Linked DNA regions of Chitinimonas arctica. The protein of the gene in region 2 interacts with the protein of the main gene of each other region in a pairwise test. Links are inferred from orthologs where the notes say so. Each region holds a gene or a part of one and is shown on either strand. Other genes may lie near its edges.

Region 1 (3,820 bases), 650 kb from region 2 along the record:
AGGGATCAGGCCGAATTTGATCAAGTCTTCCGGCTCGGTTTCGCGCAGGGTCTTGCCCACGTCCTTGCCCGATTCCTTGGACTGGACCGAAGCGCCAAAACCGATGCCGCCCTTTTGCGAACGCTGGCGGATCACATTGACCAGTCCGTCGAAGGCGCCGCCGCAGATAAACAGGATATTGGTGGTATCGACCTGCAGGAACTCCTGGTTCGGGTGCTTGCGGCCGCCCGAAGGAGGAATGGACGCGACCGTCCCTTCGATCAGTTTCAGCAAGGCCTGCTGCACGCCTTCGCCCGATACGTCGCGGGTGATGGACGGATTGTCGGACTTGCGCGAAATTTTGTCGATTTCGTCGACATAGATAATGCCGCGCTGCGCCTTCTCGATATCCCAATCACACTTTTGCAGCAGCTTGGCGATGATGTTCTCGACATCCTCGCCGACATAGCCAGCCTCGGTCAGCGTGGTGGCATCGGCCATCACGAAGGGTACATCGATCAAGCGGGCCAGGGTCTGCGCCAACAGCGTCTTGCCCGAACCGGTAGGCCCGATCAACAGGATATTGGACTTGGCCAGCTCCACGTCGCCCGCCTTGGCAGCCGGGTTGGCAAGGCGCTTGTAGTGGTTGTATACGGCAACCGCCAAGGTCTTCTTGGCTTTGTCCTGGCCGATCACATACTGGTCCAGCGAAGCGCGTATCTCGGCCGGCGAGGGCAGCTTGTTACCGCCCGGCGTCTTGGCGGCCGCGCTGGTCGCGGCGCCGCCGCCTTGCAGCTCTTCGCGCACGATATCGTTGCACAGTTCGATACACTCGTCGCAGATGAAAACCTGCGGTCCGGCGATCAACTTGCGTACTTCATGCTGGCTCTTGCCGCAGAAGGAGCAGTAAAGGAGTTTTTCTTTATCGGTCATGGCAACCTCGCCATTGCTAAGCGATCGCTCACGCGACCGTATTCGGAAAACCTGCGGACCGGCAGCGCCGGTCCGACGGGATGAAAGCCTACAAGCTTAAGCAAGGGCCTGACGCGAGGTAATCACCTGATCCACCAGGCCATAAGCCTGGGCTTCGGCGGCAGTCATGAAATTATCGCGGTCGCTGTCGCGGGTGATCTCTTCCAGAGAACGCCCGGTGTGCTCCGACATCAGCTTGTTCAGCCGCTCGCGCAGGCTGAGGATGTACTTGGCATGGATCTCGATATCGGTCGCCTGGCCCTGGTAACCGCCCAGTGGCTGGTGAATCATGACCGTCGAATTGGGCAGGGCAAAACGCTTGCCCTTGGTGCCGGCCTGCAACAGGAAAGCACCCATGCTGGCCGCCATGCCCACGCACAGGGTGGAAACATCCGGCTTGATGAATTGCATGGTGTCGTAGATCGACATACCGGCCGAGATGGACCCGCCCGGGCTGTTGATGTACAGGAAGATGTCCTTGTCCGGATTCTCGGATTCCAGGAAGAGCATCTGCGCGACCACCACATTGGCGGTGACGTCGTTTACCGGACCTACCAGGAAGATCACCCGTTCCTTCAAAAGGCGGGAATAGATGTCGTAGGCACGCTCCCCGCGACCACTCTGTTCGATCACCATCGGCACATAGCCGAGGCCCTGTGGTTCGGTTTGGGTATTGCGCCAGTCGGCGGGATTCCAGTTGCTCATGCTGTCCTTCTCAATCGGCGAGTCGTAGAGGGGTGCCGGATGAAAAAAGGCCCGGCCGGCACTTACCTATCTTAAGGTAAGGCGGGCGAGCCCGTTTTCAAGCAGCGGCTAGAACTTTAGACAAACGTCAGGCTTGTTGGCCCATCAGTTCATCAAATGCCAACTGCTTTTCGACCGTCTTGGCCTTGGCAAACACAAACTCAACCACATTGTCTTCCAATGCCAGTGCTTCCGGCCCTTCGAGGCGATCCCGGCTGGCATAGTACCACTTGACCACATCTTCCGGATGCTCATAGCTCTCGGCGAATTCTTCGACGATGGCGGTGATCTGCTCCGGCTTGGCTTGCAGGCCGTTGGCGCGCACCACTTCGGCGAGGATCAGGCCCAGGCTGACGCGGCGCTTGGCTTGTTCTTCGAACAGTTCCTGCGGGAAAGGCATGTCCTTGGGGTCGAAGCCGCGTTGTTGCATTTCCTGCTTGGCGTTTTCGACCAGACGGCCGATTTCCTGGCCGATCAGCGCGCGCGGCACTTCGATCGGGCTGACTTCCAGCAGGGCTTGCATGACCGCTTCTTTGGCACGGGCGGTCAGGCGACGCTTCACTTCGCGTTCGACGTTCTTGCGGATCTCGGCGCGCAGCTTGGCCACATCGCCATCGGCGATACCCAGCAGCTTGGCGAATTCGCTGTCCAGCTCGGGCACTTGCGCGCCGGCCACGTTCTTCACGCTGACTTCGAACTGGGCGGTCTTGCCGGCCACTTCCTTGCCTTGGTATTCAGCCGGGAAGGACAGGTCGAAAGTCTTGCTGTCGCCTTCCTTCATGCCCAGCACGGCGCTGTCGAATTCCGGCAGCATCTGGCCTTCGCCAGCCTGGAAGGCATAGTTCTCGCTGGAGCCGCCGGCAAAGGCGACACCGTCGATGGTGCCCTTGAAGTCGACGATCACGCGATCGCCCTTCTCGGCGGCACGTTCGACGCGATCGAAACGGGTGCGCTGCTTACGCAGGATCTCGATGGTCTTGTCCACTTCGGCATCGGTCACGGCCAATACCGGACGCTCGATTTCCTTGCCGGACAGGTCACCCACCACGACTTCGGGGTAAACCTCGAAGGTGGCGCTGAAATTGAATGCATCGCCTTCGGCCGGCTTGCCTTCAAAACGGGGGAAGCCCGCCACGCGCAGCGCTTGTGCCTGCACTGCCTTGGCGAATGCCGATTGCACTTGCTCGCCCAGTACTTCTTCGCGAACCTGCATGCCGTAATTGGCCGCCACCAGCTTCATGGGCGCCTTGCCCGGGCGGAAGCCCTGGATACGTGCGTTACGCGCCACCTTCTTGAGACGGGCATCCACGGCGGTTTCGATATCGGCGGACGGGATGGCGAAGTCGAGACGACGCTCCAGTTGGCCCAGCGTTTCCAGTTGTGCTTGCATGGTCAATCTATCCTGTGTTGCGAATATGCGCTCAAACCGCCGGCAGGTGCCGACGACTAAAATAATCCCGTGGCGTAGGAGAATGCGCTCGGCACCTCTCCCACACTAAGCCCGCGATTGTCTGAAACTTTTCGGTAATTGGCAAGGCGTAGTTGCGCGCCAGTACGCCGACGCTTTCGGACATACAAAAAAAGCCGCCTGGGGGCATCCCATTGCGGCTTTTTCATCCTTGCTTGCAGCTGGTGGGGGGTAAGAGACTCGAACTCTTACACCTCGCGGCGCCAGAACCTAAATCTGGTGCGTCTACCAATTCCGCCAACCCCCCCACGACCTTGCCTTGGCAAGGAGGCGAGGATTATAGGCGAGAACCGGCAAAAACACCACAGATCATCATTCCGACAGAAGCCACGCCCACTAATCGCCAAATTTGATCGTGCGCGCCGCATCCGGGCCGCCCGGCCCGATCTGGCCAAGGAAGGGAGCCAGCTGTGCTTCCGCCCCAGGCGCGGCCTTCAGGCTGACTTCACCGCGAAGGCCCTGCTTCGCCTGCCAGTCACCCCCGCCATTCAATTGCAGCACACCCGCCAGGGTCGCCAGCTGCAATCGCCAGCCGTCGCCGGCCGGCACCAGGGTGGCACGGTAGTCGCCCAAGGGATTGAGGCTGGGAACCAGGGTGGAAGTCGCGCCCAGCCAATCCACGCTGAGCTGGCCGACCGGCTTGCCGTCCTTCCAATG
Region 2 (16,071 bases):
CGGCCGGTTTCAGGTCCGGCACGCCGGCCCGCGTCAGCCAGCGCTGCCAGGCGGTCGGGCGGGTATCGGCATACAACAGGGTATGCCGCGCCAGGTCCGCCGGCTGGCGAATGGGCGCATGGGCCAGCAAGGACGGGCTGCAGACCGGCATTTCCCACTCCTCCAGGAAGGGGTGGGTGAAATAACCGGGCCAGTCGCCCGGTCCGCGCCGGATCGCCACGTCGAAAGGATTGTCCAGGCGGGTGATATCGCGGTCCGAGGTCATCAGCCGCAGCTCGATCTCCGGGTGCAGGCGCTGGAATTGCGTCAACCTGGGCAGTAGCCAGTGCATGGCCAGGGTGGGGGTGGAGTTCACCACCAGGCGGCGCTGGCGGTTTGGCTGCATCAGTTGTGCGGTGGCATTGGCGATGATGTCCAGGCCATCCTGGACCTGGACCAGATAGCGCCAGCCGACCTCGCTCAGCTTGACCCGGCCGCCGCTGCGCTCGAACAGGCGTACGCCCAGCCACTCTTCCAGCTGCTTTATCTGTTTGCTCACAGCGCCATGGGTAACGAACAACTCGTTGGCCGCCGCCGAAAAGCTTTCCAATCGGGCGGCAGCCTCAAAGGCGCGGAGGGCATTCAAGGGCGGTAGGTTTTGGCTCATAGCTGTGATTTTATCTCACAGAGGCTGTCGCAATTACTCGTTTGTGCGCGACCGGGCTTACGCGTAACCTGCGCGCCAATCGCTTCGGGATGAGTTCGCTTTTACCGCCGCCGGGCAGCTTGGCGCGCATCAAGGCAAGCACCGTATAGCGGCAAATCGCCGCCCTACCCGAATCGCATATAAAATAGGCAGCTTCGTGCGAAAGCATCGAGCTGATCCGGCAGTCCCGGCCGGATGGGCAGCAAGCAAGTGCTTCCCGGAAAAATCGCAACCGCAACCGCAAAGGTCACCATCATGCTAGTAGCCTACCGCCAGCACGTCGCAGAGCGCGCCGCACTGGGTATCCCACCGCTCCCACTCAATGCCCATCAGGTTGCCGACCTGGTCGAGCTGTTGAAGAGCCCGCCTGCTGGCGAGGAGGCCGTGCTGGTTGAACTGCTGACCCACCGTGTACCGCCAGGCGTGGACGACGCCGCCAAGGTCAAGGCTTCCTTCCTGGCCGCCGTGGCCGAAGGCAGCGTGGCTTCGCCGCTGGTCTCGCGCGCCCTGGCCACCGAGCTGCTGGGCACCATGGTCGGCGGCTACAACGTCAAGCCCCTGATCGACCTGCTGGACGTGGCCGAACTGGCCGCCATCGCCGCCGCCGGCCTGAAGAAGACCCTGCTGGTATTCGACTACTTCCATGACGTGAAGAACAAGGCCGATGCCGGCAACGCCCACGCCAAGGCCGTGCTGCAAAGCTGGGCCGATGCGGAATGGTTCACCAGCCGCCCGGAAGTGGAAAAGAAGATCACCATCACTGTCTTCAAGGTCACCGGCGAAACCAATACCGACGATCTGTCGCCGGCGCCGGATGCCTGGTCGCGGCCCGATATCCCGCTGCACGCCATCGCCATGCTGAAGAATGCCCGCGAAGGCATCGTGCCGGACAACGCCGGCAGCGTCGGCCCGGTCAAGTTGATCGCCGAACTGAAGGCCAAGGGCAACCTGGTCGCCTACGTCGGCGACGTGGTCGGTACCGGCTCCAGCCGCAAGTCCGCCACCAACTCGGTGGTCTGGTATACCGGCGAAGATATTCCTTTCGTGCCGAACAAGCGTTTCGGCGGCCTGTGCCTGGGCGGCAAGATCGCCCCCATCTTCTTCAATACCCAGGAAGACTCCGGCGCGCTGCCGATTGAAGTCGATGTGTCCGCCCTGAACATGGGCGACGTGGTCGATGTCTACCCGTATGACGGCAAGATCGAGAAGAATGGCGCCGTTGTCGCCAACTTCGAACTGAAATCCGACGTGCTGTTCGACGAAGTCCGCGCCGGCGGCCGTATCAACCTGATCATCGGCCGCGGCCTGACCAGCAAGGCCCGCGAAGCACTGGGCCTGGCGCCCAGCACGGCATTCCGCCTGCCCAAGGACCCGGTCAACTCCGGCAAGGGCTTCTCGCTGGCGCAGAAGATGGTCGGCCGCGCCTGCGGCCTGCCGGAAGGCCAGGGCGTACGCCCGGGTACCTATTGCGAACCGAAGATGACCACCGTCGGCTCGCAGGACACCACCGGCCCGATGACCCGCGACGAACTGAAGGACCTGGCTTGCCTGGGCTTCAGCGCCGATATGGTCATGCAATCGTTCTGCCACACGGCGGCCTACCCCAAGCCGGTGGACGTGAAGATGCACAAGGAACTGCCGGCCTTTATCTCCACCCGCGGCGGCGTGGCCCTGCGCCCCGGCGACGGCGTGATCCACTCCTGGCTGAACCGCTTGCTGCTGCCGGACACCGTCGGCACCGGCGGTGACTCGCACACCCGCTTCCCCATCGGCATCTCCTTCCCGGCCGGCTCCGGCCTGGTCGCCTTTGCCGCCGCCACCGGCGTGATGCCGCTGGATATGCCGGAATCGGTGCTGGTCCGCTTCAAGGGCAAGATGCAGCCTGGCGTCACCCTGCGCGACCTGGTCAACGCCATTCCGCTGTACGCCATCAAGGCCGGTCTGTTGACCGTGGCCAAGGCCGGCAAGACCAACGTCTTCTCCGGCAAGATCCTGGAAATCGAAGGCCTGCCCGACCTGAAGGTGGAACAGGCATTCGAATTGTCCGACGCATCGGCCGAACGCTCGGCCGCCGGCTGTACCGTGCATCTGGACAAGGCGCCCATCATCGAATACATGACGTCCAACATCACCCTGATGAAGACCATGATCGCCAATGGCTACGCCGACGCCCGCACGCTGGAACGCCGCATCAAGTCCATGCAGGACTGGATCGCCAAGCCGGAACTGTTGAAGGGCGACGCCGATGCCGAATACGCCGCCGTGATCGAAATCGACCTGGCCGATATCCATGAACCCATCGTTGCCTGCCCGAACGACCCGGACGATGTAAAGACGCTGAGCGAAGTCGCCGGCGCCAAGATCGACGAAGTGTTCATCGGTTCCTGCATGACCAATATCGGCCACTTCCGCGCCGCCGGTAAGCTGTTGGACGGCAATGTCGATATCCCGGTCAAGCTCTGGATCGCCCCGCCGACCAAGATGGACGCGCAGCAACTGACCGAAGAAGGCTACTACGGCATCTTCGGCAAGAGCGGCGCCCGTACCGAAATGCCGGGCTGCTCGCTGTGCATGGGTAACCAGGCGCAAGTGCGCGAAGGCGCCACGGTGATGTCCACCTCCACCCGTAACTTCCCCAACCGCCTGGGCAAGAACTCCAATGTCTACCTGGGTTCCGCCGAACTGGCCGCCATCTGCTCCAAGCTGGGCCGTATTCCTACCAAGGAAGAGTATATGGCTGCGGTGGGCGTGCTGGATGCCAAGTCGGCCGAGGTGTATCGCTACCTCAACTTCAATGAAATCAAGGACTACCAGGACGTCGCGAATACCGTGACGATTGGCTGAATCCCGGTCCCGTAGGAATAAAAAAGCCCTGTGGTTCATTCTGCAGGGCTTTTTTAACTTATGACTGCACGTCGATCACCAGCTTGCCCAGTGCCTTGCCCGCTTCCAACTTGCGGTGGGCATCCGCCGCCCGGGCCAGATCGAATCTTTCTTCATCGACCAGGGGTTTGAGTCGGCCGGTATCCACCAGATGGCGGACCTCGTCCAGGATGCGGCCCTGCTGCTCGCGGCCGCGGCCATACATCATGGCGCTGAGGACCAACACGGTGTGCAGATTGGCGCCGCGCAGATAGAGCGGGGCCAGGTTATGGCTGCTCGCACCCATCACCGTGATCACATCGCCACCGGGGCGGACCAGCAGGAAGGATTGGTCCAGCACCGCGCCGCCGACCGTATCGAATACCACGTCGAAACCATCGCCGAGCTGATGGCGGGCAAGGATCTCGTCCGATGGCGTCTCGCGGTAATTGATGGCCACATCGGCACCCAGCGAGCGGGCGATATCGCCCTTGGCCTGCGACGACACCGTGGTAAAAACCTTGGCGCCGGCCGCCTTGGCCAACTGGATGGCGACATGGCCCACGCCGCCGGTACCACCGTGTACCAGCACCGTCGTGTCCTTGTTCAGCTTGACCTTGTCGCACAAGGCCAGCCAAGCAGTCGCGGCGACCAGGGGCAGGGCGGCCGCTTCGCGGAAACCCAGGCTGCGCGGCTTGAGCGCGATCAGTTCGGCATCGACCACGGTGTACTCGGCCAGGGCGCCGGCCAGGTCGGCATGCTGGCCACGAATACCGCCCGCAAAACCGAATACTTCGTCACCCACCCGAAAGCGCGAAACCGGATCGGCCACCGCTTCGATCACCCCGGCGAAATCGCCATGCAATATGGCCGGGAACTGGTGCGGCGTCATCGGCAGCTTGAACTGGCGGACCTTGGTATCGATGGGATTGACGCTGCTGGCGTAGACCTTGACCAATACTTGGCCAGGACCCGGCTTGGGCATGGGCAGATCGACCAGTTGGAGGACGGCGGGGCTACCTTGTTCGACGGCGACGATGGCTTTCATGGGAATTCCTTTTATGAGTAGTGGAGCGGGCCGGCAAGGTTGGCCCCGAGGCGTTGCCATTCTGCTGGTGGTCAGAAGAGGTATAAACCAGTCCACGGCGAATACACTGTGAACTGAAAGTGTTTAATCAAGGTGCCGACCATGGAACGATTCAGCCAAAGGGTCGCCGGACTGGAAGAGTTCGTGCGGGTAGCCGAAGCACGCAGCTTTGTACGCGCGGCCGAAAGCCTGAACCTATCGACCTCCGGTATCGCCAAGGCCATCAGGCAACTGGAAGCCCGCCTGGGCGTACGGCTGCTGAACCGCACCACCCGCCAGGTCAGCCTGACCGATGACGGCGCCACCTTCTACGCCCGCGCCAAGCAGCTGCTAAGCGACTACGCCGATGCCGAGGCGGAGCTATCGGCCAAAGAAGCACTACGGGGCCTGATCCGCATCGAAATGCCGGTGGTCTACGGCCGTCTGCTATTCCTGCCGCACCTGGTCAAGTTCCTCGACCGCCATCCTGCGCTCAGGGTGGATGTGCGCATGAGCGACCACTTCGTCGACCTGGTCGCCGAGGGCGCGGACCTCGCCCTGCGCGTAGGGACACTGGACAGCTCCGACCTGGTCGCCCGCCCGCTCGGCCATGTCCACCTCGGCACCTATGCAGCACCGGACTACCTTGCCCGCCACGGCCAGCCAAGCCACCCGGACGAGCTGGCCGGGCATCGCCTGCTGGCCTACACCTATCCCTCCGGCCGGGTGCGCAAGCTGCTTTACCAGCAGGCAGGCAAGCCCATGCTGATCGACGCCCTCGATGCCGTCGCCCTGTTCAACAACGGCGAAGCGTGGACCGATGCCGCCATGGCGGGCCTGGGGATCGCCCAGCTGCCAACCTTCCATGCCAGTGCGGGCGTGGCGGCCGGCAAGCTGGTGCCCATACTGCAGGGGTGGGATGCGACCGATATTCCCATTCATCTGGTCTATCCGTCGCGGCGGTATCTGCCGGCCAGGGTGAAGGCGTTGATCGACTTTGTTTTGAACGAGGTGTCGAGGGTGGAGTAGGGGGGGCGGGCGATGGAATCGATTGGCTTTACCCCAACACTTCCGGCTTGCCGGGAAGTGTTGCGACAACTTTTCCGACGATCGGTCAAGGCCTTTCATGTCACGGCGGCAAGCACTTGATAACACTACATCTAGTGGTTGCTTGCCCTGTCCGGCCCGGTATTTAGTGAATCCGCACTTTTCGAGGGGGGGCTGCCAATGCTATTATCGCTTCAGTGCAGTCCCCTTTAGAGGGGCGGCCCAGAGCAGATAATTCATGAATTTTCAAGAATTCTTGGGCATCACACTCAGGCGCAGTCCTGGTCATGCACTGCATGCCGGTCCCGCCCCGGCCAGTCCGCCACACGGTGGACCACACCGCCGGGCGACAGCGATTTGGCGGCATATCTTCGAATGAGATAGACGCAATCCCGATCACCAGCGTATCGCGCCTGACCCGACCACCACGCTGGATGCCGCATCGGCGTCCGTGCAACCCCCAATTTGGAGACCCCCGCCATGCTGTCATGGGACGACAACCCCGATACGCAGAAAACCACCGACGAGCCGACTGCCCCTCAGCAGCCCGCCGCTCCCCGGTACTCGTTCGAATCTGCCCCGGCGGTAGCCGATTTCAACACGGCCAGCGTGCAAGCTCCCACCACCAGCCGCATCAGCGCGGTAGACAAGCGCATCATCAACGGCGGCACCGACGTCAACCAGCTGGTACCGTTCAAGTACAAGTGGGCCTGGGAGAAATACCTGTCCAGCTGCGCCAACCACTGGATGCCGCAAGAAGTGAATATGCAGCGCGATATCGAGCTGTGGAAGAGCCCCAACGGCCTGACCGAGGACGAGCGCCGCATCGTCAAGCGCAACCTGGGTTTCTTCGTCACCGCCGATAGCTTGGCCGCCAACAATATCGTACTGGGCACCTACCGCCATATCACCGCGCCGGAATGCCGCCAGTTCCTGCTGCGCCAGGCGTTCGAGGAAGCCATCCACACCCACGCCTACCAATACATCGTGGAAAGCCTGGGCCTGGACGAGTCGGAGATCTTCAACGCCTATCACGAGATCAAGTCCATCCGCGACAAGGATGATTTCCTGATCCCGTTTATCGACACCCTGACCAACCCCAACTTCAAGACCGGCACGCTCGAAGCCGACCAAGCCCTGCTCAAGAGCCTGATCGTGTTCGCCTGCATGATGGAAGGCATCTTCTTCTACGTGGGCTTCGTGCAGATCCTGTCGCTGGGCCGCCAGAACAAGATGACCGGCGCCGCCGAGCAGTACCAGTACATCCTGCGCGACGAATCGATGCACTGCACCTTCGGTATCGACCTGATCAACACCATCAAGCTGGAAAACCCGCAGCTATGGACCGAGGAATTCAAGGCCAGCCTCACGAGCCTGTTCCAGAAGGCGGTTGAGCTGGAATATGCTTACGCGGAGGACACCATGCCACGCGGTGTGTTGGGTCTGAATGCGCCGATGTTCAAGGAATACCTGCGCTTTATCTGTAATCGCCGGATGCAGCAGATCGGCCTGGAAGCGATGTTCCCGGGCGCGACCAATCCCTTCCCCTGGATGAGCGAGATGATTGATTTGAAGAAGGAGAAGAACTTCTTCGAGACGCGGGTGATTGAATATCAGAGTGGTGGGGCTTTGAGTTGGGATTGAGGAATTGTGTGCGTGGGGGCATAAGTTGAAATTTCGCCCCCATAAGCTGCAATTTTTGTGCTGCCGACAATATGTAGCCAAGCAAAAGCCCTGCAAACTGCAGGGCTTTTGCTTGTTGACGGGCAATGATTTAGCGATGCAAACGCTTAGCGTTATTTTGCTTGTAGCCTGAGTTATGCAGCCAAGACTTCCTTGGCGAGACGTTGCACGTCTGTCGCCTCGAAGTAACAGACCTTGATGTACTTATTGCCAATCTCCAATGCTGGGATGGCTGGCGGCTTTACTCCGTACCGGAAACGGTAACTTCTACCCGGCGGTCTGGTTGTAAACAGATGATTAGTTTCCTGGTCTTTTTCAAACCAGGGCACTCATCGGGCTTGGTCACGGGTTCCGCACCGTCCACCCCGCGTGCATCGATCCGATCACCCGGAATACCGGCCGAGTTAACCAGATGGGCTTTGACGGCTTCAGCGCGGCGTGTTGAGAGCGCTTGGTTGTAAGTGTGCGAACCAATACGGTCGGTGTGTCCGACTACCGTTATGATGCCTAGCTTGTTGCCCTTCAAACCATCTGAAAATTTGTCGAGTGCCTGCTTGCCTTCGGGTTTGACGGTGGACTTATCAAAATCAAACAGCGAATCGGCTGAGAAGCTCACCTTTTGCGGTGTGGGTGGTGGCACTGGTGGACGCTGCATCACCACGGGAGGGGGAGGTGATGGTGCGACATACACGGGCTCAGGCTGCCGTATGGGTGCGGCCGGCGCTGGCGCTTTACCACCAAAGCGGTAGAGCAGGCCAACCGAGATCAAGTCAATATCGCCACGATTCCCTACCGCGTCGTTGATACGGTAGCGCTCTAGCTCGGTGCGCATGCCGAGTGAGTCGGTAAAGGCATATTGCAGGCCCAAGCCAAATTTGTAGAGCGTATCGCGCTTGCTGGGGGTCGGATTGAGCACGACGACTGAGCCGGTACCGCTAAATCGATCCTTGGCGCGAATAGAGGTAGCGCCCAGCCTGCCAAATGCGGCAAACCGGTCAGTGAAAGGCAGCAAGCCGACCAGATCGAGATTCAGGCCCCGCAGTTTGATCTCGCCACTCAGGGTGCCAGCCGGCACGGTAGTGGCGGTATAACCGAACTTACCGAGATCGAAATAACCACCCTCCATCGCAAAGTAGGGGCTGAATTGATAGCCGCCAAACAGCTTGTAGCCCGTACTTCGGTTATCGCTGTCGATTAAGGTGCTGGTATAGCCGCTACCCAGCAAATCACTGTTGATGCGTGCTTCGTCAATTTTTGCCCGTGACTGGCCGGCATTGAATCCGGCGTACCAGCCGGCATCGTCAGCAATGGCATATTGGCCGACTGCGATTGCCAGCGTCAGCAAGCCTATGGCCTTGGGGCCGCTTATTGGTTGCATTGTGTTCTCCAGAGTGGATTGAGCTGATCCGTATCCGGGCAACCACTGCTGGTAATGGCAGATGGGTGATCCCGGACGACTGACAGGCATTGCCTGTCAGCCTTCACTTGTTGTGTATGGCGGTCATGGCGCAGGAACGTTGATCACCGTATCAACCAGCGTGATCGCAGCGCCTAGCGACAAGGCCCGGCCATTCAAGGTCAGGATCGAGGTGTTGCCAGCCGTGGAGAACGCAACGCCGGACTGGGCGATGATGGTACCAACCATGGTTCCGCCACCGGCCGCATTGATGATGGCGGCGCTACCCACCTGCCAGTAAACGTTCTTGGCCAATGCCCCACCTGTGAGAATGATGCTTTGCGGGAAGGCCGCTCCAGGACCGCCCACGCCCAGGGTGGAGGACATCTGAAAGACAAAGACTGCATTGGCATTGCCTTGCGCATCCAGGGTCAGATCGCCACCCTGGATCAGGAAGGAACCGCTCGGCGCGGTATAGACGCCCGGTGTCAGGGTGAGCCCAGCCAGATTGCCGCCGGGATTGGCGCCAGGAGGCATTGCTACGAGCGCCTGGTAGGCGGTTTGTGCATCCAGTCTGGCTTGGGTGGCGATGGCACAGGCGGGGGCATTGGCCCCCGCCGAGGTAGGGCCGGTCGTGGAGTTGGTGCAGGTATAGATCGTCCCGTTAACGGCACCGATATTGGCTGGGGTCTGGGTGTAGATGTCCCCTGCGGTATCGTGAAAACCGGTGATTGCCGACGTGCCGGTTGCAGTGGTGCCGATATTGCCGTTGATCAGCGTCAAGGTACCGGTATTGGTCATGCCGGCGGTGCCGCCGAAGGTACCGAATGGCGCCACGGTGCCTAGCGGGACGGCGGGTTCAAAGACAGGCGCTGCTGCGGTCGTGAAGGTCCAGTTATTGGGTACCGGCCCAATAGCCAGCTCGTTACCCCTTACGTCCGTCACGCCTCTGTAAATCTGCGCCGTGTAAGTGGTGCTGTTCATCAGTGGTGCCAGCGGCGTAAAGGTTGCGATGTGGCTTGTGGCATCGTATTGAACGGTGCCTGCTACCGATGCGTTGCCGTTGAGCAAGGTGAATTGCGTTGTGGTGAGCGTCAGGGGCGACATCGCCTCGCTGAAAAGCACGGTGACAAGGGTGTCAGTGCCAACGTTGGTGGCATTCGCTGCTGGGAAGGTGGAAAGCAGGGTCGGTGCGGTGTTGTCTGCTACTACTCCAATCGTGAATTGCCAGGAGTACGGCATGACCATGGCGTTCATGGCCACATCGGTCACGGCGGTGCTGATGGTTGCCAAGCAGGTAGCGCCTGATGGCAAGGGGTTGATGGGTACAAACGTTGCCACTCGGCTGTTGACCGCATAGCCGACTGTACCGGCAACCGGCGTGTTGGCCGGGCAGGCAAGCTTGAAACTGGCGGAATTGAAGGTAAGCGGCGCCATGGCTTCGCTAAACGTGGCGGTTATCTGGGTATTGGTGGCGACGTTGTTAGCGCCAAGCAGCGGCAGGGTAGAGGTCACCGTAGGTGCAGTCGTATCGCCAGTCGTACCGGTAGTGAAAGTCCAGGTAAAGGGTGCAGCCATGGCATTGGCTGCCACATCCCTGACTCCCGTAGTGATTGTTGCGGTACAGGTGATGTTGGCCGGCAGTGGGCTATTGGGTATGAAGGTGGCAACGTTGCCGCTGACCGTATAACCCGTGGTACCGGCGACAGGTGTACCGACCGGGCAGGCCAAGCTGAAGTGGTTGGTGTCGATGGTGAGTGGATCCATGGGCTCGCTAAAACTGGCCGTGATCCGGGAGTTCAGCGCCACGCCGGTTGCGTTTGCCAAGGGGATGATCGAGCTGACGGTTGGTGCGGTGATATCGACCGCCGCATCGATGCCGGTGGTGAATGTCCAGCTGAAGTTGCTGGCCAACGCGATGCCACCGGTGTCTTTGGCGCCTGTTGTGATGGTGGCGGTACAGGTGGTGCGGGCGGGTAGATTGTTGGCTAGCGTTAACGAGGCCACGCTGCCTAGCGCTTTGTAAGTCACGCTGCCTGTTTGGGTTGCGGTGGCAGGGCAGGTCAACGTAAAGCTGGTACTGGTGAGTGTGTTGGGGTCCATCGCCTTGCTGAAGGCGGCGGTGATGATCTTGGTATTGATGGGTACCGCCGTGGCATTGGGCGTTGGTGCGACGGCCGTTACAGTGGGGGCAATAGGCACAACGCCGCCTGTGCCTAGTATCGGATCAGGGCTCCCGTCATCACCACCGCAGGCCGCCAGCAATGCCACTAGCAGCAGCGCGGTGCATTCCCCCAGTTTCCTGGTGTATCTCGCCATCGTATTCATGTGCTTCCCCTTTGCAGTCAGATCCAGCAAACCAAGGCTTAAATGACCTGGTTAACGTAATGACTGAGGTACGGCCCCATGGACTGGCACTACACCTCAACGAGGAGCAAGCAATACTCGGCTGAAAAGCACAGGTCTGTTCGTGACCGCACATAGCGGTTTTCTGACCAGGGAAACCAATGCTATAAAGTGATGCCGGCAGCACTTTATCTACGGGTACTTAGCAGCGCCGTAAGTGGCATCGGCCCCAGACGCCTCTGCAATGCAAAGAGCGGCAAGGGGAGGCGTAAAGGCCCGGACAGAGCTTCCACATGATTGGCAGGCAAAGCTCAGATCGCTCAAATATCGAACAGATAAAAGGCTGCCTCTAGCCACGCTAACGGGTCAATATGGTCATATTGCCGTTCTGGCTGATCGCCACGCCGGACTCGTTACTTAACTCCGTTGGAATAATCAGCTGGCGACTCTTTGCCGCTTACCCAGTCCGGCGTGGCGACAGATCACGAATCCAACACAACTATCTAATTTTAAATAGAATTGTTCTTAACTTGGGTGGATTGGGGGGTGGCGTGGCCAGAGGTGGGGGACTTTGACCGGCCAACGGGAGATGAAAAAAGCGTGGAGAATAATGGCCCACTGCCCCGAGGCTTCAAGCTTGCGGACACGGCGCTAGCCTCGTTGGCGAACTACGCCTTGAACCTGACGATCGGGTTGATGAGGCATATGGGAAGCGCCTTAGGCAGCGTGAACGGAACGGGAGCAAGTAGCGATGCTGTTGCGGCCTAGGCGCACTTCACTCTAGAATCAGCACTAGCGCTCTATTCATAAGCGGCAAGTCAATAATTTCACGATTTGCCACGGTTTGGCGAGAATTTCACGATTTGCCTCAATCTGATTTCTTTTTTTTCCTGCGGTTATTAATGCAACTCTTTGATTCGTATGTGATAAAAATTTCAGCTTTCACTGCTATGCACAAATTGTTGTTGGTCACGGACACATGAAGCTGTTTTTTGGACACATAACGATGCTCGGTGTATGTCGTCGACTACGGCTCGGATATGCCCATACAAGCAGTGCGATTGGGGCTAGAGTCTAGGCCTCGTCTAGCCATGGTGATCGACGCTAGGTTTGTTTGGCCCCACTTACAGTGAGGCCAAATCATTCAAGCTGATTGATTTGTCCTGCCGTCTGTTGCAATAGGACTAGTCCCAGCAAGCCGGGCCTGGCCTATCATCTTAGGCAGTAGGCTTATGAATTGCTCGATCTGCAAACGATTTTTAGAGCATCCTGGCGATCCGCTTTCCGTAGATTGCGGCGGAGATTGCTGGGGCTGCGTTGGCGAAATCGAAGCTCAAATGGGCCATGAGCCGTCGCTTGCCAAGGTGCGGGAGGAGTTTGCCCGTGGCCTTCGGCCCAGGTCACCATCGGTCCATCTATTTGACTGTTAGAACACAAGGGTGCCCAGTGATCGAGAACATTCCGTCCCTCGCCTTCGCAGCAGCATCTGCGCTGCTCGGGGCATTTTTCATTCCGGTACTTGCTCGTCTCATCCCGCTGCGGCTTGAGCAATCGTGGAGGCGTGAAGTAATTGAATCGGGAAAGGAATTGGCGCAACCACTGGATCCAGGCAGATTCAATATCACATTCATTGAACGGATCGCAATAATTGCATCTTCCCTTACCATCTCGGCAATTGCACTCGATTTCGGCAACTTAAGCACGACGACGCTGGTAGCTACATTCTATTTTTTTGCAATGCTGCTGCTTCTGGCAATCAATCTGAAGCACTTATTGCTTCCTGATGTCATTGTTCAGTCAACGCTTTGGGTTGGCCTGTTATATCACGCGCTCGTGGGCGATCCATCAAACTTCGTCCTTGGTGCATGTGTAGCTTATCTAGCGCCCTATAGCCTATCCCTGTTTGTTAAGTTCCGAACCGGGAAGGAATTCGTCGGCCATGGGGATCTAAAGTGTTTCGCAATGGCTGGAGCATGGTTTGGCGTGCATTCGTTGCCAATGCTGTTCTTGGTCTTTTTTACGGTGTCCGTAGCTCTCGCCATAGCAGAAGCGTTCACTGTCCGCGCAAGTCGGCTGCTGCCGACCGGGATTGCACATGTAGTCTCATCAGTTGCAGTGTTGGCCGGGGGGTATATTGTCTAGCAATGTGGTCAACTGGACAACCCTGCGATCGGTAGGGATCCGCAGCCTATATGCAGTCTGGACCTTTACTTCCAAGGGGGTTTTTCAATGACGAAATTTGTATTGGCAATACTGTTGGGAATCGCAAGCCTCGGCGCGGCCGCCGACAAGATCGATGACCAGATAGTGAACGTGAGCGCCGAGGACAGGGACATGAACCTTGCCATCGGCCGGGCCAGGAGAACGCTGGACAAATTTTTGGCCTTGTATAGGGAACCCCCGGAAGGCGCGATCAATTTCAAATTGAAGGTGATGCTGTCGGACGACAACGGGGTTGAGCATTTTTGGTTTATTCCGTTCAAGGAAATCAAAGGCGGCTTTGCTGGCGTTCTTGCCAACGATCCGTCGATCGTCAATTCGGTAACTGCTGGCCAGGTCTATGCCTTCAAGCGCGAACAGATTACCGATTGGGGCTATGAGCTGAACGGAAAGCAGATAGGTAGCTTTACCGTTTGCGTCCTCTTCAAGACAATGCCGAAGGAAGAGGTTGCACGCTACAAGCAGGACCACGGCTTTGTGTGCGAAAACTAGTCCGGACTCAGACCATGGTGCTATGGCAAGCTGTACATAATCACTTCAGGAACAGCAATATTGCGAATGCAATACTGGAACTCGAAGCGTTCCTTTCTAGCCGGGATGCGCAGAAGTTTTCCTGCCTTATCGGCGCGTCGTTCTCGAATCCAAGTTCGTCGGTTGTCGATGAAATAAACCGATTCATTCATGCAAATGAAACGCAGTTCGAAGTGAAGGCCGTCTATCTTGAGATGAATGGTTTCGACATCAACTACGACCGATGGTATTTCGATCTGTTTGCCTATTCCAGCTATTTACCGGAATTCGATGAAACGGAATGGCTTTGTGAGTGGCAGTCACCTCACTGGCCTGAAGTTGAGCTCTTTGGTATGGATGCTGCTCGAGAGGCATTCGCGTGGTACCACGAGCAGCGCATTTGGAAATTCCAGCCTGACTTTGAGCCCGTCTACGAGGCAGCCATGTTGCTTGTCATGGCCAAGTTCGCTGATTTTGTTGGCTTGGCCCTGAAGGAGACTAATCTTGCGAAACGAATACCAGTTCTCGCAACTGCGCACGACTTTGAGTCGGTAGCTCGTTTTGAAGCCTAACAATGCCTATTTGATATACGAATTACGCGTCCAAACTCGGTTAACTTTCCAGCTGCGCATCCTGGATGTAGTAGGAGGGCTGAGAAGCAGGTGTGATCAAGGCCCGTGGGGGATCGCTGCATGGTAGCCAGCGCGAGAACGCCCGAAAAAGGGCGGTCGCGTGGGCAGCTTCTGGTGCGCCAGCTTGAGGCCAAGCCAATCTTTGCTCTGGCCACTCAATCGACTTAGCGCGCTAGCGCACGGACACCTGCTTTTTTCTCGCCCAAGGTTCATGCGTCCTGATCCCAGAACCCTGCAATTTCGCAGGCAGCAGGATTTTCTCAGAGGTCACCATGAACAATCCCAGCGAATCCACTACCCGTTACAACGCCGGCAAAACCGATGGCATCGATCCGAAACCAGGCGACCAGCAAGTGATGCCCGCCCCTGGTGAGCCAGCGCCAGTGCTAGGCCCAAAGTACCCGCTTGGTGAACCGGCCTATACCCGGCCTGCGAACGACCCCACTCAAGATGGGGCTATGGCAGCAGTCGCAAGGCAAGAGGTGGACAGATCCACGCAAGCGGTCAAACAGGACGCCCAGCAATTTCTCGCCTACTCGCAAGCCATCAGCATGGTGACCAGCGACGTGATTCAGCGTTACTTTGCCATTATCGAGCGTAATACCCAGCGTTATTGCCAAGCAGTCAACGCCTATCTCGATGCATTCCGAGAAGAGCTCACCAGTACCGGACGGGCCTTCGAGGAAGGGGATACCGCTACGCGCAAGGCAGCGGAATTGCCTTATTCACAGCGTTCAAGGACGGATGGTGCGCGTACCGACACCCGCTTGCAAAATCAGCGCGCATAGCTCGCCAGTAGTCGTCTAGACACCTGGCACATACGCGGCACCATAAGGCCCTGTCGATTCAACCAATCTCCACAATGGCGGGAGAGCGGTAGTTTGCGGGGCTTTTTTACGCCCTGCCGAGGTTGCTGATCTAGTTAGCCGGCGACGTCCAGGCCAGTGATCGTTCGCTGGCGTACGGACAGCGATTTCAATTGCACCCATTGTCGCCATGTCGCAACCATCCTGACGCCCCGCATCCCGCGGAGATCAGGCGTCTCCAAGAGGTCAACCTGAATATGTCTGCCCAAAAAAACTTCTCAGCCGGAGCAGGAAAAACTGCTGCAACTAGCCCTAAGTCGGATTCGAAACCCGAGCCAGCCAAACACACGGCGACCAGCACCAAAACAGACCCTAAACCGGCCGCCAAACCGCATGCCAAGTAGTCGTTTGCCCCCGTTGCACCTTGGTGCAACGGGGTTCAGCCAGCATACTAGCCAGTGCGCCGGAATTGCCAAGCGTAGCCTGGCGGTATTTTTTGTTTGAACCTGGCATCAGGCTGTAATTGAGCAAGCAAGATCGAAAGGTGCGATATATGGATGAACGCTTGTTAAGCCAGTTGCAGGAAGCAACCCGTTTAACATCGAAAGGTAGTTTGGCGGAGGCAACTGCGCTGATTCAACGCGCCCTTCGTAAAGATTTGCCCGAGCCGCCGACAGCAGAGACAGGTCCTGGCATGGAAAAAGACCCTATCGAGGGTGTTTTCTATGTGGTCGATACCCCGGCGCCGCCGCAAGACGAGGTGTTTGTCGACATTGCTGCAGGAAGCGACGCGCGCAGTACTTTCGTCGAGCACGGGG

The links.
Region 1: the proteins of FNU76_RS03580 (region 2) and tig interact in binary tests that used the Escherichia coli proteins (3 or more experiments, as listed by UniProt). The link is inferred for Chitinimonas arctica from one-to-one orthologs.

The regions. Positions count from the first base shown.
Region 1 is NZ_CP041730.1:1,461,575-1,465,394, forward strand. Bases 935-3,820 are described here. They hold tig (trigger factor), read right to left. Parts: upstream 3,086-3,820; coding sequence 1,784-3,085; downstream 935-1,783. Other genes in these bases: clpP (ATP-dependent Clp endopeptidase proteolytic subunit ClpP), read right to left, coding at 1,009-1,656; gspN (type II secretion system protein N), read right to left, coding at 3,500-3,820. In the rest of the region: ATP-dependent Clp protease ATP-binding subunit ClpX, read right to left, coding at 1-912. UniProt on the Escherichia coli protein: Involved in protein export. Acts as a chaperone by maintaining the newly synthesized secretory and non-secretory proteins in an open conformation.
Region 2 is NZ_CP041730.1:807,656-823,726, reverse strand. What follows is about bases 6,654-9,491. They hold FNU76_RS03580 (OmpA family protein), read right to left. Parts: upstream 8,722-9,491; coding sequence 7,585-8,721; downstream 6,654-7,584. Other genes in these bases: FNU76_RS03575 (Ig-like domain-containing protein), read right to left, coding at 8,845-9,491; FNU76_RS03585 (ribonucleotide-diphosphate reductase subunit beta), read left to right, coding at 6,654-7,304. In the rest of the region: FNU76_RS03605 (transcriptional regulator GcvA), read right to left, coding at 1-646; acnB (bifunctional aconitate hydratase 2/2-methylisocitrate dehydratase), read left to right, coding at 941-3,529; FNU76_RS03595 (zinc-dependent alcohol dehydrogenase family protein), read right to left, coding at 3,588-4,595; FNU76_RS03590 (LysR family transcriptional regulator), read left to right, coding at 4,737-5,642; more of FNU76_RS03585, read left to right, coding at 6,141-6,653; more of FNU76_RS03575, read right to left, coding at 9,492-10,941; FNU76_RS03565 (prepilin peptidase), read left to right, coding at 12,532-13,227; FNU76_RS03560 (YegJ family protein), read left to right, coding at 13,315-13,797; FNU76_RS03555 (hypothetical protein), read left to right, coding at 13,812-14,387; FNU76_RS03550 (hypothetical protein), read left to right, coding at 14,720-15,235; FNU76_RS03545 (extracellular catalytic domain type 1 short-chain-length polyhydroxyalkanoate depolymerase), read left to right, coding at 15,807-16,071.